3 regions of the Clostridioides sp. LIBA-2809 genome follow, and region 1 is predicted to be linked to each of the others. Evidence: riboswitches for the same ligand, from Rfam matches in the RefSeq annotation. Region 1 holds a riboswitch; each other region holds the start of a gene.
What was found. Region 1 has a riboswitch for S-adenosylmethionine ahead of ACTG44_RS09695 (O-acetylhomoserine aminocarboxypropyltransferase/cysteine synthase family protein). Riboswitches for the same ligand answer to the same signal wherever they lie in the genome.
Positions count from the first base shown of each region.

Region 2: it holds a riboswitch for S-adenosylmethionine, as region 1 does, so the genes downstream of both, ACTG44_RS06075 (homoserine dehydrogenase) here and ACTG44_RS09695 (O-acetylhomoserine aminocarboxypropyltransferase/cysteine synthase family protein) in region 1, are expected to answer to the same signal.
Region 3: it holds a riboswitch for S-adenosylmethionine, as region 1 does, so the genes downstream of both, ACTG44_RS07810 (methionine ABC transporter ATP-binding protein) here and ACTG44_RS09695 (O-acetylhomoserine aminocarboxypropyltransferase/cysteine synthase family protein) in region 1, are expected to answer to the same signal.

Region 1 is NZ_CP197004.1:2,017,084-2,025,513, reverse strand. It holds gene ftsH (ATP-dependent zinc metalloprotease FtsH) at 1-963, opposite strand, end outside; gene ACTG44_RS09710 (MarR family winged helix-turn-helix transcriptional regulator) at 995-1,438, opposite strand; gene ACTG44_RS09705 (TetR/AcrR family transcriptional regulator) at 1,759-2,391, opposite strand; gene ACTG44_RS09700 (homoserine O-succinyltransferase) at 2,562-3,452, opposite strand; gene ACTG44_RS09695 (O-acetylhomoserine aminocarboxypropyltransferase/cysteine synthase family protein) at 3,474-4,739, opposite strand; SAM riboswitch class I at 4,847-4,949, opposite strand; gene ACTG44_RS09690 (cation-translocating P-type ATPase) at 5,003-7,660, opposite strand; gene yaaA (peroxide stress protein YaaA) at 7,787-8,430, opposite strand, start outside.
Region 2 is NZ_CP197004.1:1,253,534-1,261,963, forward strand. It holds gene ACTG44_RS06035 (TIGR03960 family B12-binding radical SAM protein) at 147-1,991, shown strand; gene ACTG44_RS06040 (TIGR03936 family radical SAM-associated protein) at 1,993-2,694, shown strand; gene ACTG44_RS06045 (Rne/Rng family ribonuclease) at 2,712-4,133, shown strand; gene rplU (50S ribosomal protein L21) at 4,234-4,545, shown strand; gene ACTG44_RS06055 (ribosomal-processing cysteine protease Prp) at 4,560-4,877, shown strand; gene rpmA (50S ribosomal protein L27) at 4,891-5,181, shown strand; gene obgE (GTPase ObgE) at 5,292-6,569, shown strand; gene ACTG44_RS06070 (YhbY family RNA-binding protein) at 6,599-6,967, shown strand; SAM riboswitch class I at 7,059-7,165, shown strand; gene ACTG44_RS06075 (homoserine dehydrogenase) at 7,268-8,430, shown strand, end outside.
Region 3 is NZ_CP197004.1:1,620,449-1,628,878, forward strand. It holds gene ACTG44_RS07770 (AIM24 family protein) at 1-403, shown strand, start outside; gene ACTG44_RS07775 (ABC transporter permease) at 488-1,258, shown strand; gene ACTG44_RS07780 (ABC transporter ATP-binding protein) at 1,251-1,982, shown strand; gene ACTG44_RS07785 (NrtA/SsuA/CpmA family ABC transporter substrate-binding protein) at 2,016-2,969, shown strand; gene ACTG44_RS07790 (DUF3793 family protein) at 3,064-3,660, opposite strand; gene ACTG44_RS07795 (hypothetical protein) at 3,906-4,505, shown strand; partial or broken gene ACTG44_RS07800 (DUF4097 family beta strand repeat-containing protein) at 4,711-5,034, opposite strand; gene ACTG44_RS07805 (hypothetical protein) at 5,122-5,289, shown strand; SAM riboswitch class I at 5,464-5,570, shown strand; gene ACTG44_RS07810 (methionine ABC transporter ATP-binding protein) at 5,688-6,653, shown strand; gene ACTG44_RS07815 (methionine ABC transporter permease) at 6,646-7,302, shown strand; gene ACTG44_RS07820 (MetQ/NlpA family ABC transporter substrate-binding protein) at 7,339-8,130, shown strand; gene ACTG44_RS07825 (sensor histidine kinase) at 8,278-8,430, shown strand, end outside.

The DNA.
Region 1 (8,430 bases):
AAGTAATGCTTTATCAAGACTATCAGGTCTATTTGTAGCAGCAAGTATTACTACACCTATTCCACCATCAAAACCATCCATCTCACTTAATAACTGATTTAAAGTTTGTTCACGTTCATCATTTCCACCCAATCCACTTCCATTATCACGCTTTTTACCAATAGTATCAATCTCATCTATAAATACTATACATGGAGCTTTTTCTTTTGCTTGTTTAAATAAGTCACGGATTCTAGATGCTCCCATTCCTACAAACATCTCAACAAATTCAGAACCAGATATTGAGAAAAATGGCACATTTGCTTCTCCTGCTACAGCTTTTGCGAGTAGTGTTTTCCCTGTACCTGGAGGCCCTACTAAAAGTGCACCTTTAGGCATTTGTGCTCCTATCTTTTTATATTTTTCTGGATTGTGTAAGAAATCTACTATTTCACTTAAAGCTTCTTTTGCCTCATCTTGACCAGCGACATCGTTAAATCTTTTTCCACTTTGAGCGGATACATACATTTTGGCATTGCTCTTTCCAAATTGCATACTATTGCCACCCATTCGCTTTTGCATTGATTTCATCATTAAATTACCAAATAGCATAAGAATACCTATAGGTATTATCCATGTAAGTAAAATGTTTAAAAGCGGTGAATTTTCCTTAGGAATAACCTTATTAAATTCTACTTTTGCATTCTTTAACCTATCTACTAATTCTGGGTCATCCATTCTACCAGTTATGTATATATTCTTATCCTTACTACTAGATGGGCTTATTGCTATTCTATTATTTTCTATCTCAACAGATTTGACCTTTCCTGTATCCAACATTGTAAGAAACTTTCCATAGTCAATCTCAACCATTTTTTTATCCATTAAACTTGGAAATATTAAAGCATTTAAAAACATTACTACTATTATTATAATCGTATAATAATAGAGACCAGACCTTTTTTGTGGTTTATGTTCATCCATAATTTTATTCTCCTTTAAATTATTTTTTATGTTATTTGCAATCAATGCAAGTTAAAAGCTTATTTAACTTTTCTAAACCTTCTATTATATCTTCCATATCCTGCAATTTTTCACTAGTCATATTTTCAAAATAATCATCAAAAATACTGCTTGAAATACTCTCTTGTATGTCTAATGATTTATTTGTAACCTTTACTTTTACAATTCTTTGGTCTTCCATATCTCTTATGCGATTTAAAAAACCATTTTTTTCAAGTCTCTGACAGATTACTGATACATTACTGTTTGTCATATTTAAATTTTTTCCTAAATCACTTATTTTTTTCTCTCCATGTTCGCATAGTTCTGACAAAATCAAAGCTTGTACTGCTGTAATACCAAGTGGTTGGTAAAATTGGCTTAATAGTGTTGCAAATTTTATATTTATATCTCTAGTCAATTCCAATAACTCTTTCTTAAAACTTATCTCATCCATACAAACTCTCCCTACGAAAATACTTTATTTTACTGACTATTAACCTTAGGTTTAAGTGTGTTTCACAAGCAAATACTTAATACTATAATATTTAATGTATTAAATATTATAGTATTAAGTATTTGTTGTCAATTACAATATTGTAACTTCAATTATTAATCTCTTATCTTATTGATGTTTAATTTGATACAATAAAATTTAATAAAAAATCGATGTATATATTTTACACCGATTTCTCATTTTTTAACCTCATTACAAGCAATTGTTTAAAATATAATATATCTAAAAATCAAAAGATAAATCAATAAATGGTACAAAGTTTAATTTCTTATTATCATATCATGTACAAAATCAAAACTTCCTTTATCTGCACCTAATGTTGTTTCCATAATGTAAATGAAAGCTTCTGTTTTTTGCAGCATTTCATCTTTGTTCCAATTAAACATTGATTCATCAAATATACATTCAGAAGAAGCAATCAAAAACTCTATTGTTTCTTTCGGATATTTTGTATTGAACACTCCTTCTCTTACACCTTGTTCTACTACATCTGCTAAAATTGGTGTGAAGTTTAGGATAGTTTTAACTATTGTCTTTTGATGCATCTCTGCATTGTTGGGTAAATGGAATTGTTCAATTACTTTTTCTTTATTGTTTCCAACACTAGGTCTTTGAGACATTAATATCTGAAAAAATTTTTCAAGTACTGGAATTTCTGGATTTAAAGCAATTTTTTTTGCCATGTTTATATCATTATCTATAATTCTAGTTATAATTGCATCCATTACTTCTTCTTTAGATTTAAAGTAGTAATAAAAAGTTCCCTTTGCAATTCCAATTTCATTTAAAATATCATTTATAGTAGTTTTTGAATATCCTTTAGTGCAAAAAAGCATTTCAGATGTATCTAATATTTCAGATTTTCGTTCTTCAGGGTCTTTTACTATTCTCATATGTTTTCTCCTTTCATTAGACCGTCAGTCGGTTTAGTATTATTATATAAAACTACTACTATAATGTCAAATTTTTTAAAAATAATAAGGTATAAAGAATCATTAAGATTATCTTTATACCTATAGCTTTCTATATCTTATTTAATTAGTTTTTATATACTATCCTAAATTTATTGTAGTAGATAATTTTTTATCCAATTTCTAAACAATAACTCAGAATGTTTCTTCCATTTGACTGTTGGCTCTTTTGAAGGGTCATTATTAATATAATAGTTTTGAGGTATTGATATTTCATCGCCCCTATCTATATCTCTCTTATATTCCTTATCAAGAGTGTACTTATCGTATTCACCATGTCCCATTACAAATACATCTCTTGAATTTGTAATTATATAAGGACCAGCTTCTTTAGAATGACTTACAATACTTAATTCTTTATTATTTTTTAGAGCTTCAGTATTTATAGTAGTATGTCTTGAATGTGGAGCAAAAAATTCTTTTTCAAATCCATCTACTATTTTACTATTTTTATCTACTTTATGCTTAAATACTCCAAAACATTTTTGACTTAATGGAAGTTTTTTTACATTGTAGTATTTGTAAAGACTTGCTTGAGCCGCCCAACATATATATAATGTAGATTTAGTTTTTCTTTTAGAATAATCCATAATTTCTTCTAGTTCATTCCAATAATCAACTTCTTCAAACTCCATTTGTTCAACTGGAGCTCCTGTTATTATAAAGCCATCAAAGTACTCTTCTTTGGCTTCATCAAATGTTTTATAAAAATCCTTAACATATTCATTACATACTCTTTTACTTTCTCTTGTTGAGATTTTAATAAATTCCACAGATACATTGAATCCTGTTTTGTCTATCCTTCTAAGTAAATCTAATTCTGTATCCATCTTTATAGGCATTAAATTCAATATAGCTATCTTTGTATCTATACTTTTTTCATATTTTAATTCTTTATTAAAATCTTCTTTGTAAATTACATCTATTCCTTCATCCAATAATTTATTAATAACAGGTAATCCTTTTGGTAGTATTAAAGCCATATCTTTTCACTTCTCTTTCTCTTAGAAATTTAAAGCTTGATTTAAATCAGCTATTAAATCCTCTACATTTTCTATTCCAACGGATAATCTTATTAGTGAAGGTAATACTCCAGATGCAATCAATTGTTCTTCTGTTAATTGTCTATGAGTAGTTGAAGCTGGATGTATAACGCATGTTCTTACATCTGAAACATGTGTAACTAAAGATGCTATCTGTAATTTCTCCACAAATTTCTTGGCATTTTCTAGCCCACCTCTTACTCCAAATGATAAAACTCCACTACATCCTTTTGATAGATACTTTTTCGCATTCTCATAATACTTGTTATCTTCAAGTCCTGGATAGTTAATCCAATCTACATTTTCGTGTTTTTCTAAAAATTTGGCTATTTTAAGTGCATTTTCACTATGTCTCTCCATTCTAAGGTGAAGTGTTTCAACATTTAAATTAGTAAGATATGCATTAAATGGACTTAAACAATTTCCATAATCTCTAAGTAGTTGAACTCGTGCCTTAGTTGCATATGCAGCATTTCCAAATTTTTGAGTATAACTTATTCCATGATATGTTGGGTCTGGTTCAACCAACTCTGGAAACTTCCCATTATCCCAGTTAAAGTTTCCTCCATCTACTATAATTCCTCCAACACTTGAAGCATGGCCATCTAAATACTTTGTAGTAGAATGAGTAACTATGTTTGCTCCATATTTTAGAGGATTACAAAGCACTGGTGATGCTAGTGAATTATCGACTATAAATGGAACATTCACTCTCTTAGCTACATTTGCTATTTTTTCAAAATCTATAACTTCAAGAGTTGGATTTGCAAGTGTTTCTGCAAACACAACTTTAGTGTTTTCATTTGCAAGTGCTACTATTTCATCTTCACTTGAGTCTAAGTCAAATGATATCAAATCTATTCCAAATTTTTTAAGACTAGGTCCTAATAAATTGAATGTTCCTCCATATACTTTTGAAGAACAAAGTATACTATCTCCTGATTTACATATATTTAAAACTGCTAACATATTTGCAGATTGACCTGATGACACAGCCACAGAAGATACTCCTCCTTCTAGTAGACTTATCTTTTCTTCAAAAGCTTGAATAGTAGGATTGCTTATTCTTGAATATATATGTCCATCAACTTTTAAGTCAAATAGTTCAGCAAGTTGGTCTATACTACTATATTTAAAAGTTGTACTTTGATATAAAGGTAAAACTCTTGGTTCTCCATTTCCTGGTTTGTAATTTCCTTGCACACATATTGTCTCTTTATTATACATTTTTGTATCCCCCTTAGATTTTAGTAAAAAATTAAACTATTTATCAGATGAGATTTAAAATAAATAAAGCCTGAGTATATAACTCAGGCTCTGTATAAGCTTAATTATACTCATCTCTCAGCTTTCGCCGCAGGATTTAGCACCAATGTATATAAATATACTGGTTGCCGGGTTTCATAGGGCCAGTCCCTCCACCTCTCTGGATAAGATTTATTTAATTTTTCTATGTTTTATATCTTATATATTTTTCCTAATTTTGTCAACTATTTTTTTAAAAATTTTCTTTTAATAAATTTTCCAATCTCTACTTGAACTACAGACATTATGGCTAAACTAATTGTTATAAGCCATTCTGAACCATTTAAAATAGTTAAACTGAATGCATTTCTAAAAACAGGTACAAATAGTATTACTGCTATTAGTAACGCAGAAGTTAAAAATGAAATTAAAAGAAATGGATTCTTACCATTATTTTTGTTAAACATGGAATCTGTATTTGAACGTTGGCTAAAAGCTCTTAACATTTGTGAAAATGCTAATACACAAAATGCCATTGTTTGACCTACAGCATGGTTTTCTATATTAAGACCAATTTTATATGCTAAAATAGTCATTATTGCCACAAATATACCTTGAGTAACTACTCTTTGTATAAGGTTCTTTTCAAACAAGGTCGTTGATTTTACTGGTTGATGCTTCATTATATTTCTACTTGGTGGGTCAACTCCAAGCGCAAGGGCTGGAAGTGTAGCAGTTGCAAGGTTTACCCACAAAATATGAACTGCTAGAAGTGGAGTATCCCAATTTAATAATATTGCAACAAACAATGTAAGTATCTCTGCTATATTACCAACAAGTAAGAATTGTATAACTTTCTGTATATTTCTATATACACGTCTACCTTCTTTTATTGCATAAGCAATCGTTGTAAAGCTATCATCCATTAAAATCATATCAGAAGAATCTTTTGCAACGTCTGTACCACTTATACCCATAGCTATACCAATATCAGCAGATTTTAAGGCAGGAGAATCGTTTACTCCATCTCCAGTCATTGCTGGTACTTCTCCAATTCTTTTTAGAGATTGTATAATTCTAAGTTTATCAAATGGGGACACACGTGCAAATACTGTAGCTTTTTTAACAGCTTCATCTAGTTCATCATCACTTAAATTATCAAGTTCATCACCAGATATAACAGTATTTCCTTCATTCCATATTCCTAATTCATGAGCTATTGTTGTGGCAGTAACTTTATGGTCACCTGTTATCATTATGGTTCTTATACCTGCTTCTTTACAAGTATTTACTGCATCAATTACCTCAGTTCTTGGAGGGTCAATCATACCAACCATACCTATAAATGTCAAATCATATTCTATGTTTTCATTATCTTCTTTTGGTATAGATGAAATCTCACGCTTCGCAAAACCAAGTACACGCAATGCATCTTTAGACATAGTAAGACATAATTCGTGTATATTCTTTTTATCCACTTCGGTAATATTTCTTTCGCCTTTTGATGTTAATATTTTAGTACATAAGTCAAGAATTTCATCTACTGCACCTTTAGTATAAGCAGTAATCTTTCCATCTATATTATGAACAGTTGTCATACATTTTCTATCAGAATCAAAAGGCTGTTCAAATACACGTGGATATTCTTCTTCAAGAGCTTCTTGATCTATTCCAAATTTGTTGGCCATAAAAATTAATGCACCCTCTGTTGGGTCACCTAATATTTCATCTGTTTTATCTGGATTAATACACGCATCATTACAAAGTGCACCAGCATAAACAATTTCTTTATATACTAGTGGATGTTTTTCAGATGCAGTGTCTATTGATGTAACTTTTCCAGACTCAAAATCTCCATTTACAGCAATATGTGTAACAGTCATCTTATTTAAAGTTAATGTACCAGTTTTATCGCAACATATTACTGTAGCTCCTCCTAATGTTTCAACAGCAGGTAATTTTCTAATTAAAGCATTTCTTTTAGCCATACGTTGTACGCCTAAAGCCATTACAATAGTAGCTGTTGCAGGTAATCCCTCTGGAATAATTGATATGGCAAGGGAAATTGCAATCATAAACATTGGCAAGAGAGGTCTCTGATAAAATGCACCTATTGCAAATATAACAACGCATACAATAATACCTATGACACTTAATGTCTTTCCAACAGTATTAAGTTTACGTTTTATAGGAGTATCAAAATCATCTTGTGAATCTAAAAGATGTGCTATGTTACCCACTTCTGTATCCATACCAGTTGCAACTACAACACCTACACCTCTACCATATGTGACGATTGAGGATGTATAAGCCATATTGCTACGGTCTCCTAATACACATTCTTCAGATAAGATTGTATCTGAATCTTTTTCTGATGGAACAGATTCTCCTGTTAATGAAGCTTCTTGAATTTTTAAACTCGATGTTTCTATCAAACGAAGGTCTGCTGGGACCATCGCTCCATCCTCTAAAAAAACAATGTCTCCTACTACAAGATTACTTGCTGGAATAACACTTTCTTCACCCTCACGCATAACACGAGCTATAGGTGAATTCATATTTTTTAATGCTTCTAACGATGACTCTGCCTTTTTTTCTTGAACAATTCCAATAACTGCATTTACTGTTACAATTATTAGTATTACAAAAGCTTCTGTAAATTCTCCAAATATCAAGGATAATATGGCTGCTCCTATTAGTATTAAAACCATAGCATCTGTAATTTGACTCCAAAGCATTTGTAAAGTTGTTCTAGGTGGTTTTTTTCTCAGTTCATTTAAACCATTCTCTTTAATCCGTTTTTCCGCCTCGGTATCGGTGAGCCCCTCCTCTGATGAATCTAGACTTTCTAAAATTTCATGAGTTGCTCTTGAATGCCAAGGCATCTGTTTGTGATTTTCCATTTTGGAAGATCACTCCTTTCTTTTTTTGATTTAAGAATAATTATATTTTAAAATCAAGTTCAATTCAATACACAATAAGTATATTTTACCTAAATTTAACAATACTTTTTAATGCTTAATAAAAATCTACTCTTTTACAAATATGTACTCACCATTATCAGATAAATTTTCTTGATACTTATATCCTCCTAAATTAAATTTTTTGAGTTCTTCAGTATCTCTTACTCTGTTTTTTACAATATACTTTACCATCATCCCTCTAGCTTTCTTTGCTTGTGTAGATTCAACTTTTAATTTACCATTTTTACTTACTTTAAAAGTACATGTAATGCATGTATCACTATCTTTAATAAATTTTTCTATGGATTTACTGTATTCATTTGATGTCAAATTAACGATAGCCCTTTTTTCTTTGATTAATTGTTCATATATGCTATTTCCCCAATATTCATACAAATTCTTAAATTCACGTACCTGTAATTTTGTCTGCATTTCTAATCTATACTCATATATACTGTCATACGGTTTTATAACCCCATACAATCCACTTATGATTCGAATACAATTGTCTGCGAACTCTTCATCTTGTTTTGTAAAACTATCTGCCTCTATATTTTTATATTGAATTCCATCATAAGTTAAGATTGCAGGGCTTCCAAGTGTATCAAACTTAATATTCTCAAATCTATTTTTATTTAATATAGCTAATTTTTCATTGATTTTCATTCTGTTTTTAAAATCTTCTATGCTAAATGCCTTTATATTTTCCA
Region 2 (8,430 bases), 760 kb from region 1:
ATTTTTTAGACATTCTATTTTGTGAATAATATAGGTTTTAAATTCAATATTTTAGTTATATTTTTGATAGAAAATATTTTATCGTGTATAATATTACTTATAAATAAGAATAAAAATAAAGAGCTTGTTTGGAGGAATTTGGATAAATGAATAAAGTAGACTTGAAAAAAATCTTAAAAAAAGTAGAAAAGCCTGCTAGATATCTTGGAAATGAAATAAATTCAATTCATAAAGATACTAGTAATAGTGAATTGATAAGATACGCACATTGCTTTCCAGATTTATATGAAGTTGGTATGAGTCACTTAGGAAGTCATATATTATACGATGTAATAAACAAAGATGAAGATGTATTTTGTGAGAGAGTATATTCTCCTGCTGTTGACATGGAAAATATAATGAGAGAAAAAAACATACCATTATTTGCATTAGAGTCAAGAGAGCCTATAACAAACTTTGATTTTGTTACTTTTACACTTCAATATGAACTTTCATATACTAATATCTTAAATATATTAGATTTAGCAAATATACCAATATTAAAAAAGGAAAGAAAACTGGAAGACCCATTTGTAATGGTTGGTGGCCCTTGTGCCTATAATTCTGAACCTTTAGCAGATTTTGTGGATGTAGTAATATTAGGTGAAGGTGAAGAGGTCAATTTAGAAGTAGTAAATGAGTATAAAGGATGGAAGGAAAATAAAACGACTAGAGAAGATTTTTTATATAAAATATCAAGTATAGAGGGAGTATACATACCAAGTTTTTATGATGTTAAATACAATGAAGATGGTACAGTTCAAAGTGTAACTCCTAATAGAGATGGAGTTCCTAAGAATCCTACTAAGAGAATAATAAAAGATGTTGAAACTGTAGACTATCCAGAGAAACTAATAGTACCTTATATAGATACTGTTCATGATAGAATAGTGTTGGAATTATTCAGAGGATGTACAAGAGGATGTAGATTCTGTCAAGCAGGTATGATATATAGACCAATAAGAGAAAAAAGTGTTGAAAGACTTAAAGAAATATTAGATAAATTAGTTAAAAATACTGGATATGATGAAATATCATTATCATCACTTAGTACAAGTGACTATAGCAAATTATCTGAGCTTACTGATTATTTGGTAGACGAGTATGCTTCTAATAATATAGGGATTTCTCTTCCATCTCTTAGATTAGATAACTTCTCAATGGAAATTGCTGATAAAATACAACAAGTAAGAAAGTCTGGACTTACTTTTGCTCCAGAGGCGGGAACTCAAAGACTTAGAGATGTTATAAATAAAGGTGTCACAGAAGAAGATTTGGAAAATGCAACAGAAAGAGCTTTTGAGATGGGATGGAATAGTGTCAAACTATATTTCATGATTGGTTTACCAACTGAGACTTATGATGATTTAGATGGAATAGCTAAATTAGCATATAAGGTTATTGATATTTACAGAAAAGTAAATGGAGGTAAATTAAAGAGAAGTTTTAGCGTTACAGTAAGTACTTCTACATTTGTACCAAAGCCATTTACACCTTTCCAATGGCATGGACAAGATACTACAGAAGAAGTAGTTGAGAAGCAAAGACACTTAGTAAATAAATTGAGAAACAACAATATAAAATACAATTACCATGATTCAAAAACTAGCTTGATGGAAGCTGTAGTAGCTAGAGGGGATAGAAGGATAGGAAAAGTTATATATGATGCATTTAAACTAGGTGCAAAGTTTGATGGATGGGCAGAACACTTTAATTTGGATATATGGAAGGAAGCTATGGAAAAAAATAATCTTTCTATAGATTTTTATGCACATAGAAATAGAACTTATGAAGAAGTATTTCCTTGGGACCATATAGATGTAGGTGTTAATAAAAAATTCTTAATTAGAGAAGATGAGAATGCTAAAAAAGAAAAAATCACTTCTGATTGTAGACATAATTGTAATGGCTGTGGAATAAATATACATGATATAGGAAGGGGGCTTTGCTAATATGAGTAAAATAATAAGAGTAAAATTTAAAAAGGAAGGCGATATGATATATATATCACATCTTGACCTTCAGAGATTATTGCAAAGAGCATTTAGGAGAGCTGAAATAAACTTATCACATTCTCAAGGGTTTAATCCTCATCCTAAAATGAGTTATGGTAATGCTTTGGCTTTAGGAACAGAAAGTCAGGGAGAGTATGTAGATATTGAGATAGAAGAAGATGATTTATCAGTAGAGGAGTTCTTAAGTAAAGTATCAGTTCAACTTCCAGATGGAATAGCATTTATCAAAGCAAAAGAAATTGATAGACAAACACCTTCTCTTTCTTCTGTGATAGATTATGGAGAATATCTGTTTAATATAGAGTTAAAAAGACCTCTAACTAAAGAGTTTGTAAAAAGAAAAGTAATTGATTTTATGAATAATAAAGAAATAATTATAACAAAAAAGAATAAAAAAGGGAAGATGGTAGAAGTTGATATAAGACCTATGATAAGAACTTTTGATGTTTTAAATTTAGAAGATGAATATATTACTCTTACCGCTACTATAGCTACAGGTTCAAAGACTAATTTAAATACTAATATACTTATTCCAAAAATATTAGAGATGTTTGAATTGAATGTTGACCCATTAGATGTTGATATATTGAGAAGAGATTTATATGTATTAGAAGATGGTGAATTAGTGACTCCTATGTAGGCTCGAGAGGTGAAGTTGTGAAAAAGATAGTTATCGAGTCCTTAGTAGGGTCTCAGAAAACAGCAGTACTTGAAGATGAAAGGTTAGTAGAACTTTTTGTTGAGGATAATTTAAATAAAAAGACTGTATCCAATATATACCGTGGAATTGTAAAAAAAGTTATACCAGGAATAGAAGCTTGTTTTGTAGATATTGGCTTTAAAAAACTTGCTTATTTACAATTGAAAAAAGGAAGTACTATAAAATCTGGTCAAGATATTCTAGTGCAAGTAAATAAAGAAGAAATAGGAACTAAAGGTGCAAAATTAAACACTGAAATTAGTATTTCTGGAAGGTATATTGTCTATATACCTTCCAATGATAGAACTACAATATCGAATAAAATTACTGATGAAAAAGAAAGATTTAGATTAAAAAAAATTACTAAGGCAGTAAATAAAGAAAATTTAGGCTTAATAATAAGGACTGAGGCTCAAGGTTGCACTCATGATGAAATAAAAAAAGATATAGAAGAGTTGAAATTAAAGTATGAAAACATTTTAAAAGAATATAAACTTGGTATTGGACCAAAATTATTATATAAATCCTTAGATTTTGCAACTAAATATGTAAAAGATAATGTGAATGATGATATTGAATCTATAATTACTAATAGTTATGATAGATATTGTGAACTCAAGTCTATTTTGAAGGGAATAGACAATACTTATGCTGATAAACTATGCCTTGAAGAAAATAGAGATGTATTTGATTTATATAGAATAGAATCTCAAATAGAGAAGTTATTAAATAAAAAGGTATGGTTAAAGAGTGGAGGTTATCTAATAATTGAAAAGACAGAAGCTCTTACAGTCATAGATGTAAATACAGGTAAGTTTGTTGGAACTGGCAAACTTGATGAGACTGTTTATAAAACTAATATTGAAGCTGCAAAAGAAATTGTAAGGCAACTTAGAATTAGAGACATAGCTGGAATAATAATAATTGATTTTATTGACATGCATAAGAAGAAGCATCAAAATGAAGTTTTACACCTCTTAGAGGAAGAATTTAATAAAGATAAACGAAAAGCTGAAGTGTTAGGTATGACGAAGCTTGGTTTAGTAGAAGTTGCAAGGCGTAGAGAAAAAGAGTCTATTGATAAGTATTATCTAATGTCTTGTCCATGTTGTGATGGTGCACAAACGATAAAATCTATACATCATATGGTAGATGGCATTGAAAAAGAAATTATGAGAATAAGTGAGCATACAGTCTATAAAAATATAATAATAGAGTTTAATGATTTTATTTTTGAACAAATAAAAGAATATTATATGGATATAATTGATAAAATTGGTGAAAAATATAATATAAAGATTTCTTTAAACGCAAATGCTACATTAAAACACAATAAAACTAATGTTATTTTCGATAAAATAGTTGACAATAAAATGTAAATATTTTATAATTAATAATTGTAATGCCGCACAGTAAAGGTTTAAATCTTCAAATGAAGTACCTTGTACTGGCGAGTTTGAGGCCGAGGAGGTGTATTTAATGTACGCTATAGTAAAGACTGGTGGAAAGCAATATAAAGTTTCTGAAGGTGATGTATTATTCGTTGAAAAATTAGAAGCTAACGCAGGTGATGTTGTTACTTTAAACGAAGTATTAGCTTGCTCTAAAGATGGAGAATTAAAATTAGGTTCTCCAGTAGTAGAAGGAGCATCTGTTCAAGCTAAAGTTGTTGAACAAGGTAAGGCTAAGAAAGTTATAGTTTTCAAGTATAAAGCAAAAAAAGATTACAGAAGAAAACAAGGACATCGTCAATCATACACTAAGATAGTTGTAGAAAAAATAAACGCTTAGTTGTTGGTTAAGTTATGATAAAGGTAAAATATTATTATAATGATGATTTCTTGATACAAGGTTTTTGTTTAAAGGGACATGCTGATTTTGATGAAATAGGCTATGATATAGTGTGTGCTGCAGTTACATCTAATGCTATTGCAGTTATAAATTCTTTAGACAAATTACAAAAGATTGAATTTGAAAAAGTAGTAGGAGAAGAAGGTCATATAGAATGTATAGTTAAAGATATACATATAAAAGATGCACAATTATTACTAAATCACTTTCAATTAGCGGTTGAAGAAATTAAACGGGAATACCCAAAAAATATAAAAATTTTAAAAAAGTAGGGGGTGACTCCATATGTTAAACATGAATTTACAATTATTAGCATCTAAAAAAGGGGTAGGTTCTTCTAAAAATGGTAGAGATTCTATATCTAAAAGATTAGGTGTTAAGAGATTCGATGGGCAATTAGTAACTGCTGGAAGTATAATAGTTAGACAAAGAGGAACTAAAATACATCCAGGAACTAATGTTGGAAAAGGTAGCGATGATACTTTATTTGCATTAGTTGATGGTACTGTTAAATTCGAAAGAAAAGACAAGAAGAGAAAAAAAGTTAGTATATATCCAGTAGCAATAGCTGAGTAATATACATAAAAGGAGTGTTGAGGCACTCCTTTTTCTTATAGTACTGATGAATTTATAATAGTGTTTTTGGTAATGCTAATTAAAAGTTTTTAATTAAGTAGGTGAAGAATTTGTTTATAGATAAGGCAAGAATATTTGTTAAGGCTGGAAATGGTGGAAATGGTTCGGTAGCATTTAGAAGAGAAAAATATGTTCCAGCTGGTGGACCAGACGGCGGAGATGGTGGTCGTGGAGCAAGCATCATATTTGAAGTTGATTTGGGTCTTAGAACTCTAATGGACTTTAAGTACCAAAAAAAATATCAAGCTCAAAATGGTGGCGACGGAAGCAAAGGTAAAAGAGCTGGTAAAAATGGAGAGAATCTAGTATTAAAAGTACCAGCAGGTACAGTAATAAGAGATGAGGCTACAGGCCTTGTATTGGCAGATTTAAAGAAAGAAGGAGATATAGCTGTAGTTGCAAAAGGTGGTATAGGTGGTAAAGGTAACCAACACTTTGCAAATGCAGTAAGACAAGCTCCAGCTTTTGCAAAATCTGGTACAGATGGAGAAGAAAGATGGGTAACTCTTGAACTTAAAATGATAGCAGATGTAGGTCTTTTAGGATTTCCTAATGTAGGTAAATCAACATTTCTATCAGTGGTAACTAAGGCTAAACCCAAAATTGCAAACTATCATTTTACAACACTAACACCAAATCTAGGTGTCGTTCAAACTAAGTTTGGAGATAGTTTTGTACTTGCAGACATACCTGGAATTATAGAGGGTGCTTCTGAAGGTATAGGATTAGGGCATGAATTCCTAAGACATGTAGAGAGAACAAAGGTATTGATACATATTGTAGATATATCTGGACTAGAGGGTAGAGACCCTATTGAAGATTTTGACAAGATAAATGACGAACTTAGATTGTACAATGAAAAGCTTTCAAAGAGACCACAAGTTGTTGTTGCAAATAAGTTTGATATACTAGAAGATGAAAGTAAGTTTGATACATTTAAGAATGAGTTAGAAGGCAGAGGATATACAGTATTTAAAATGTCTGCAGCAACTCGTCAAGGAATAGATGATGTAATAGCCTATGTCTCTAAACTTTTAAAAGAAGTAGAAGATGTGGAACTAGTTTCAGAAGAAGAAATGTACAGACCAGAACTTGATATTGGTACTGAAGAAGAATTGAGTATAGATATTGAAGATGGTGTGTATGTAGTTACAGGTAAAGCACTTAGAAGAATAATGTATTCTGTAAATTTTGATGATATGGAATCTCTTCAATATTTCCAAAAAGCTATGGAAAGTCAAGGTGTGTTTGATAGACTTAGAGAAATGGGAATAGAGGATGGAGATGTAGTTAGAATTTACGAATTGGAATTTGAATTTTACAATTAATTTTAGTATAGGATTATAGAGGTGAGGATATGTTAAAAGGAAAACAAAGAGCGTATTTAAGATCTTTGGCAAATACTTTAAAACCTACTACACAAATTGGTAAAGAAGGTGTCACAGAAAGTTTCTTAGAGCAATTAGATGATATGTTAAGAGTTAGAGAATTAGTAAAAGTTACTATACTAGAAAATGCAGGTCTTGATGCTAAAGAAACTGCTAATGCAGTATGTGAAGCTTTAAGAGCTGAATTTGTGCAAGCTATTGGTTTTAAATTTACTATTTATAAGAGAAATGTTGAGGAACCTAAGATACTTTTCCCAGGACATGAACAGGCAAAAGCCAAGGTTAAAAATAATAATGTTACAAAAAAAGGTAAACCAACTAAAAGAGCAGCTAGATAATAGTATATATTCTTTTAGTAAAATAAGTTAAAAAAATAGTGACAATTGGCAAAAATTGTATTATACTATTAAACATAAATTTAAATTAGCAATCTTATCAAGAGAGGCAGAGGGACTGGCCCTATGAAGCCCGGCAACCAGTATATTTTATTATACATTGGTGCTAAATCCTGCAGCAGTTATGCTGAAAGATGAGTATAAACCCGTCATATGGCTTGAGTTTATACTCAAGCTTTTTTAATTAGTATATTTATACATATAAATAATTTAATATAATCAAAATGATGGGGGTATGTAACAGTGAAGATAGCAATATTAGGGTATGGAACAGTAGGAAGTGGATTAATTGATTTAATAGAAAATAATACTTCAAAAAGAGATATAGAAATAGTTGGAATTTTAGTTAAAAATAAAGAGAAACATAAGTCTAAAAAGTATTTTGATAAGATAACAACAGATATAGAAGATATATTTGATAAGGATATTGATATACTAGTTGAAGTAATTGGAGGATTGAATCCAGCTTTTGATTATGTAACAAGAGCATTAAATAAAAAAATACATGTAGTAACAGCCAATAAAGACTTGCTTGCAGAGAGAGGTAGCGACCTTATAGAATTAGCCAATTTAAATGATGTTAGCATTAAATTTGAAGCATCTGTAGCAGGTGGTATTCCAGTTTTAAAGCCATTGATAGAATCATTAGAAGGTAATAATATAAAGAGTATAAATGCTATTTTGAATGGAACTTGTAATTTTATATTATCAAAGATGTATGATGAAAATCTACCGTATGATGTAGCTTTAAAACAAGCACAAGAATTGGGATTTGCAGAAGTTAACCCAGATGCAGATGTTTTAGGATATGATAGTGCTAGAAAACTATCTATATTATCTACTTTATCTTATGGAAAAATAGTATATTGGAAAGATTTATTATTAGAAGGAATAACTTCAATAGATGAAAAAGATATAGAATACGCAAAAAAATTAAATTGTAAGATAAAATTAGTTGCTAGAAGTAAGTATGAATCAGGAGAAGTAAGTGGGTTTGTTAGACCAGCATTGGTTGATAATGATAATATGCTTTCAAAAATAGATAATGAGTTTAATGTAGTGATTCTAGTAGGTGATTCAGTAGGTGAACTTTCTTTTGTGGGTAAAGGAGCTGGAAGAGGTGCAACAGGTAGTGCTGTCTATGCTGATATTATAGATATAATAGATAATAGAAATGCAAATATAAAGTCTTTCTCAAAAGGAAAGTTGGATTTAAGTGGACTTATAGAAGATGAATGTAGTGCTGTAGTTAGATTTGATGGATATGATAAAGATGGAATTTTAAAATGTTTAGATAAATATGTGGATAGCTATGACATTATAGATGATGAAGAACTAGCGATTTTTGTAAATGCAAATTCAGAGCATAAAATTGATAGACTTTTGGAAGATGTAAAAAGAAATAA
Region 3 (8,430 bases), 400 kb from region 1:
TTTATTGGCATTTTCTGAACAATTAAATTATAGTGTAAAACTAATTGGTTCAGGAGTACTATCTCAAAAAGGTCTTTTTACTACACATTTAATAAATAAAACAGGCCAAAATCAAGATGTTGCTATAATAACAGATGGGAACCCCCTAATACTTGAAGGTCCTTGTTGTGTTGACCCAGATGCATTAGTAGCTTGGACTGGAAGAGAACCATATCCAAAGGTAGCAAAATTATCATGGAAGACTTTTATTGGTCAGACTTCGGGGGAATCTTATCATATGGAATTTGTTGAACCTGGACAAATAGTTATTATACAGCCATCTGAAAGATTGTCTGGCTTGAAAACAGATTCTACACCTTCTGATAGAATGAATTCAGGTGGATTAAGAATTGGTATAGATTAGATTTTATAGTGTAGCTTAATCATTCTTTAGGATTTTAAAAAATAAAAAGGGTAGCAGGGATAGATATATTAAAAGGAGTTTTATATGATTGAGAAAATTCATAAAAAGTTCAAAGGATATTATATTTTTTTAATAATTTTAATTTTATGGAAGATTGTATGTATTCTGGGGATATGGAGTAGTTATATCTTGCCTCCTCCTGAAAGAGTTTTAGATACTTTCATAAAAATGATATATGATGGTTCTATTTTCTTAAATGCTTATGCCAGTATAAAAAGAATATTGGTAGGTTTTTTAATAAGTTCACTGATAGCGATACCACTTGGAGTTGTATTTGGAGTAAATAAAAAAATGTATGAATATTTCAAACCACTCTTTGAATTTATGCGAAGTACACCTCCACTAGCTTTGGTTCCAATGCTGATTTTATGGTTTGGTATAGGTGAAGAATCCAAAATTATAATTATCATTTTAGCATCCTTTTTCCCAATATTTTTAAATACATTGAAAGGCATAAAAAATTGCGATAACAAATTAATAGAAGTGGGTAAATCTTTTAATTTATCTAAGAAGAGAATTTTTTATAAAATAATAATTCCTAATTCTATGTTAGATATTGTTGTTGGACTTAGTTTAGGTCTTGGATATAGTTTTAGAGCTATAATTGGAGCAGAGCTTATTGCAGCTTCTTCAGGTCTAGGATATTTGATTTCTGATGGAAAAGATATGTCGCGAACTGATGTTGTATTGGTAGGTATTTTTGTTATTGGATTTTTAGGTATACTTTCAGATTATTTATTTTCAAAGGCGATAATAAAGTTTAGCAAAGGGAAGCAGGTTGATTTAAATGGTTAGAAATGGATTTTTACTAGAGAATATACATAAAAAATATTTAGTTGATAATAAAGAACACTTAGTTCTTGATGATGTATCGTTAAATATATCTAGTGAAGAAATAACTGTTATATTAGGTGAAAGTGGATGTGGTAAGACTACTTTACTTAGAATTTTAGCAGGTCTTGAAAATGCGACTAGTGGAAATATATATTTTTATAGTAATGATAAAAAGTGCATTCCAAAAGTGGGAGTGGTATTTCAAGAAAGTAGACTTATGCCATGGTTGAATGTGAGTGAAAATATACTTTTACATACTGAAAAAAAGAATAGAAATAAAGTTGATTTGGACAAATATTTAAAAATGATGAAGCTTGAAAAATTTAAAAACTCATATCCAAATGAATTATCAGGAGGTATGGCTCATAGAGTAAGTATAGCAAGAGCTCTTTCCTTCAATCCAGATATTTTACTTATGGACGAGCCATTTGCGGCACTAGATTACTTTACAAGAAGAAAAATGCAGAAAGAAGTTATAAATATCCATGAAAATACTAAAAAAGGTGTAGTATTTGTAACTCACAATATCGAAGAAGCTATGGAAATAGCAAAGAAAATAATTGTTTTTAGTAAAAATAAAGGGATTAAACAGTTTAGTGTCGAAGATGAATATAATAGAGATTTAACTAAAAGCTATTATATAAGCTTAAAAAAAGAAATATTAAGGGAATTGGGGGAGTTTTAATTGATTAAAAGAAATAAAAAAATTTTAGCAGTAATGACATCTTTAGTAATGGTGTTGGTTGGTACTGTAGGATGCTCAACAAAAGATGAGGACAAAGATGCACCTGCAAAAAAAGAAGCTAGTTTACCAAAGGAAATAAATCTGACTTATGTAAAATCACCACTTAATGTTCCTAGTATACTGGAAAAAAAGGATGACTTATTTGGAAAAGAATTTAAAAAGGACAATATAAAAGTTAATTTTCATGAATTAACAACAGGACCAGAGCAAACTCAGGCACTAGCTGCAGGGGAGATAGACTTTTTACATGCTTTAGGTGGAACATCTGCAATAATAGCTGCTTCAAATGATGTTGGTCTTAAAATTACAAATATTTATAGTAGATCACCAAAAGGATATATGCTTATAACTAATAACGAAAATATTAAATCTATAAAGGATTTAAAAGGCAAAAAAATAGTAGGGCCAAAGGGAACTATACTTCATCAATTATTAATTGCTGCACTTGCTAAGGAAGGTTACACTATAGACGATGTTGAATATGTAAATATGGATATTCCTGGTGCTGCTTCTGCATTAGAAAGTAAAAGTGCTGATGTAGCTATGCTTGCAGGTCCAACTGCATTAAAAACAATAAATTCAGGTGCTAAGATGATTGTAAATGGAGAAGGATTAGTTAGTGGAATAATAGTTACTGCTGTAAGTGATGATTTTGCTGAAAAATATCCTGAACTAGTAAAAAGATTTATGAAAGTTCATGAAGATACTTTAAAATATATGGATGAAAATAAGGACAAAGTAATGGATGTTGTATCTAAAGAAGTTGGATTATCTTTAGATGAAACAAAAGAAATGTATTCTTGGTATGATTTTAGTTCTAAAATAACAGATAAAGATATAAAAGAGTTAGAAGATACACAAGAATTCTTGATGTCTAATGGAATGCAAGAAAAGAAAATAAATATTAAAGATATGTTGTACAATTAAAATTAGAATATTGAAGTAAAAAATACACCCTTATTTATTATGGAAACAGCATAGTAAAAGGGTGTATTTTTTATTGTCATATATAAAAACACAATTAAAAACAACTTACTATTTTATCTACACTTATGTAGTCTAGTAATTTTCTCATTTTCTTACGATGAAGTAAAAATTTAGAATACGTGTCTTCTGATTGTTTTGTATCTCCATAAACTTTCCAATATTTAATCATAGAAACTTCATAATTACTATATCCCATAAAGCCAATTACATCTTTAAGAGGATATCCTAAAAAAATTCCTATTTCATCAGGGAAAGTATCACCATTAAGTTTATTTACTAAATGCTCCAAATAAGCATTGACATTCGTATTTTGTTTATATCCTAGAAATTTTAAAAAATTTACTGTTTTTTTACATTTTAATCTTTCTGATAATGCATTTTTGTTTACAAATAAGATTTTTAATCCTTTTTTCTTTTTATCAATAACTATAAAATCTATTTTTTTACATTTATATAGATATTTGTAAATGTCACTAATCTTTTCCTCTCTATTTACATCAGTAAATGAAATATTTATTATTTCAGCAGGTTTAGAACCTAAAAAAACTGGACCTAAAACTTCTAAAAGCCATTTTATATATGATGATTCAATTTTATTTTTACAACAAAATTGTGAATTACAACAAGACATAAAAGATAACCTCCTTCAAATGAAAATTAATATCAATTAATTAAATTATACTATGAATGATAATCAATATCAACAATAAAATTATATTTTTTTCATTTAGTTGTTTATTTATTATAATTTCCAAAAAAATAAATTATAACTTGTTTAATTTTAGTAAATAAAAAATAAAAATATAGAAATACTAAATTAAGAAAGAAATATATTAAATTTTTTTGTAATACAAAACATCTAGGAGGATAATAAAAATGAAATTAAAAAGAACTTTATTTGTAGGACTAGCGTTAGTATTAGCTATAGGAATGACTGCATGTACTAAAAAAACAAAAGAAGCAAGTGAGAATGCAGGAAAAAATCCCAATGAATCAGTAAATAACAATGAAGGTTATATGAATTATTATTCAACAAGTTATAACGATTATATAGCAGGTTTAAATAGATACTCTATTTATGATACTCCAGAAAGCATAAACAATCAGTTTAAGGATAAAGAATATCCAGGAAATGAAAAATACTTAAATGATGTAAAGGCTGCGTACAAAGATAGTAGAGATAAAATACAATCATTTGTAACATCTCTTAAAAAAGATGGTAAAACAGAAGATACAGAATTAAAGAAAATGAATGATGAATTAATAACTGAAGGTGAAAGATTAGTAAAAGATATAGATGAAAGAATAAAAAAATTAGACAATGTATCTGATGAAGATATGAAAAAAGGTCAAAATGACTTTATGAAACTAGTTCATGGAACAGAAGATGTTGGAAATGATATAGGTAGTGGTTTTAGAAAAATGATAAAAGATATGAATGATAGACTAGGAATAACAGGAAATAATAAAAAATAATATAACAAATACCTAATTATAAAATGAAAAAGTTTTAAAACATATAGAAGCCCTGAAGATATTATCTTTCTTGGGCTTCGTATTTTTTTATATCAAAATCCAATACAATAATTAAGTCGAATATCTTAATTCCTCAATAATATTAGCAAATTGGTATGATATCTAAGAAGACATTGATATTTTTCATCATAAAATATAAGCACTATCATTTTGTAACCTTAATATTTCCAATATTGCTTTCAACATTAATTTCTATATTAGGATGACTACGAATTCTCCATTTTGCTGTCTTTTTCTCAATAATAATATATTTTTGAAAATTGATTGGAATTAAGCTATTTTTTGTTTTTGCTATAAATTCTAACTCTAAATCTTTAGGAAGTATAATATTAATCTTGTCATTTTTATTAAAGAATGAAAGATTATTAATTACTTTAGTATATTCGATATTTAAATTACCAGAATTATTGGATTTATAATTTCCTGAACCAACAGCAGATTTTATATCCACATTCCCACTAGTGGAAGTATATGTAACATTTCCATATAGTTTGTCACAAGTGACATTGCCACTGAACGTTTAAAAGAATTTTTACTGGCAAGAGGGTTAAAAGTTTTGTCTAATCGTGGTTATATAGATATGCATATACCAAAATATACTCTGAATTGGGTAGCTGAGTATTTGTTGTCTTTTGTAAATAATACTACAATAATAGAATGTATGCAACTTAAATCTTTAATAAAGTCTAAGGTGTTAGAGTTATGTAATCATCATTGCCTTTAAGTCATTTGAAAATACAGGGGTTTGCAAGCTATAAAATCAATAAAAAATAGATATTTATTTTTCACTAAAAGTAATAAAAAATAAGAAATTTAAATAAATTCATTGACAAATATTATTAATGAATATATCATATATAACATAGCAACAAATGATAATCAAATTAAATTAAATAACGTCTTATCAAGAGTGGTGGAGGGACTGGCCCTTTGAAACCCGGCAACCAGTATATTTTATATACATTGGTGCTAAATCCTGCAACTAATATAGTTGATAGATGAGTATAAATAGCTTTCTAAGCCTGAGTTTATACTCAGGCTTTTATTTTGTTAGATACAAATTAAAAGACATAAGCTAGGATAAACATAAAAACTGAGCAGAATATATGGGGAGGAAATTTTATGATTAGCATAAAAAATGTTAATAAGTATTATGGAAAGATTCAAGTGCTTAAAGATGTAAATATTGAAATAGAATCTGGAGAAATTTTTGGAATAATAGGTCATAGTGGTGCAGGTAAATCAACACTACTTAGATGCATAAATGGACTGGAAGAATATCAAGAAGGTAATGTACTTGTTTCTGATAAGGAAGTAAAGTCATTAAATGAAAAGCAGATGAGAGATTTAAGAAAAGAGTTAGGTATGATTTTTCAACACTTTTCATTACTTGAGAGAAGAACTGTATTTGATAATGTAGCATTGCCATTAGAATGTTTTGGATATACAAAATCAGAAATCAAGAAAAGAGTTTTAGAGTTATTAGAAGTAGTTGGAATATCTGAAAAGAAAAATGATAAACCTAGAAATCTAAGTGGTGGTCAAAAACAGAGAGTTGCAATTGCTAGAGCTTTGGCACTAAATCCACAAGTACTTCTTTGTGACGAAGCAACTTCAGCATTAGACCCAAATACTACAAAATCAATTCTTTCATTACTTGAAGATATAAATAAAAAACTAGGAATAACAATAATAGTTGTAACTCATCAAATGGAAGTTATAAAACAGATTTGTGGAAGAGTAGCAATAATGGAAAATGGAGAAGTTTTAGAGGTGGGAGATACAGAAGAAATTTTCTTAAGAAATACTAAAGGACTTAGAAAATTAATCGGTGAAGAAAGTATAATCTTACCAAAGGGAACAAATATAAAGATACTATTCCCTAAAGATATTTCTAATGAAGCTATTATTACAACTATGGCAAGAGAACTAAATATAGATGTTTCTATAATATTCGGTAAATTAGAGCAATTCAAAGAAGATATTTTAGGCTCACTTATCATAAATGTTTCAGATAAAAGTGGAGAACAAGTAAAACAATATCTAACTAGTAAGGGCATAAGATGGGAGGAAATGATAAATGAATAGTTTAATCGACTTTTTGACAACACTATTTCCAAATGCATTGTTACAAACTTTGTATATGGTTATAGTACCAACTATAGTGGCAACAATATTAGGATTTATACTAGCAATCATATTAGTGGTTACAAAACCAGATGGATTAAAACCAAATAGCACAATAAATAGTGCTTTAGGGTTTATAGTAAATATATTTAGAAGTTTCCCATTCATGATACTTATAGTTGCAATGATTCCAATAACTAGATTAATCGTTGGAACAAGTATAGGAGAAACTGCTGCAATAGTGCCTATAACTATTGGTGCAGCACCATTTATCGCTAGAATTATAGAAAGTTCACTAAATGAAGTTGATAAAGGATTGATAGAAGCTGCAAGATCTTTTGGAGCTACAAAGAGACAAATAGTATTTAAAGTTATGATAAAGGAAGCCATGCCTTCAATAGTATCTGGAATTACATTATCAATAATATCTATACTTGGATATACAGCTATGGCAGGTGCAGTAGGAGCTGGAGGATTAGGTAATATAGCACTTATTTATGGATATCAAAGATTTGATACAGCAGTAATGGTGTATACAGTAATAGCACTTGTAATATTAGTTCAGATAATACAAGGTATAGGAAATCTAGCTTACAAGAAACTAAAATAACTTAATCATAAACATTTTAAAGAGGGGGAGTAAAAAATGAAATTAAAAAAATTATTATCAGTAGCATTGGTATCAGCAATAGCAATATCAGCAGTAGGTTGTTCAAACAAAGAGGATAAGAAAATACTAGTAGGAGCTTCATCAAATCCACATGCAAAGATATTGGAAGTTGCAAAGCCATTATTAAAAGAAAAAGGATATGATTTAGAAGTAAAAATATTTGATGACTATGTACTTCCAAATACAGCTTTAGATGAAGGTTCTTTGGATGCTAACTTCTTTCAACATATTCCATTTTTAGAAGAAACTGTGAAGGAGAAAGAATATAAACTTACGTATACATCTAAAGTTCATATAGAGCCAATGGGATTCTATTCAGAAAAAGTTAAGTCATTAGATGAAATAAAAGACGGAGCAGTTATAGCTGTGCCAAATGATGCAACTAATGGAGCTAGAGCACTTAAATTATTAGCAAAAAGTAAATTAATAGAAGTAAAAGATGGAGAGCTTATAACTAAAAAAGACATAACTAAAAATCCTAAAAATATACAAATAAAAGAAATGAATGCAGAACAATTACCAACAGTATTAAAAGATGTTGATGGAGCAGTTATAAATTCCAATTATGCTTTAACAGCTAACTTAAATCCTACTAAAGATGCTATAGTAATAGAATCAAGCGATTCTCCATATGTAAATATAATAGCTTGTAGAGAAAATAATAAAGATAGTGATAAGATAAAGGCTTTATCAGAGGCTATGAACAGTAAAGAAGTTAAGAAATTTATACAAGATGAATATAAAGGAAGTATAGTGCCAGCTTTCTAAATTGAATATGCAAAATCTATAAAATGAGTAAAATTAAAAATATTTACTCATTTTTTTTTATAACTAGAAAGTGACAAATTTTTTGGAAGAATTGTGGTAACATATTTATAGGTAAAACTATATAAAAATGAAGAAGTGGTGGGGAATATGGAATCTAAGGGAACTTTAAGCAAGAATAAGGTCTATATACTGGCTAATGGGGTATTTTTGATTATTGCAATTTTAAATATAAATTTGTATACAGTTTCTATAAATATGTATAGGATAATTTTACTTTGGATATTTGGGTATTCTATAGTT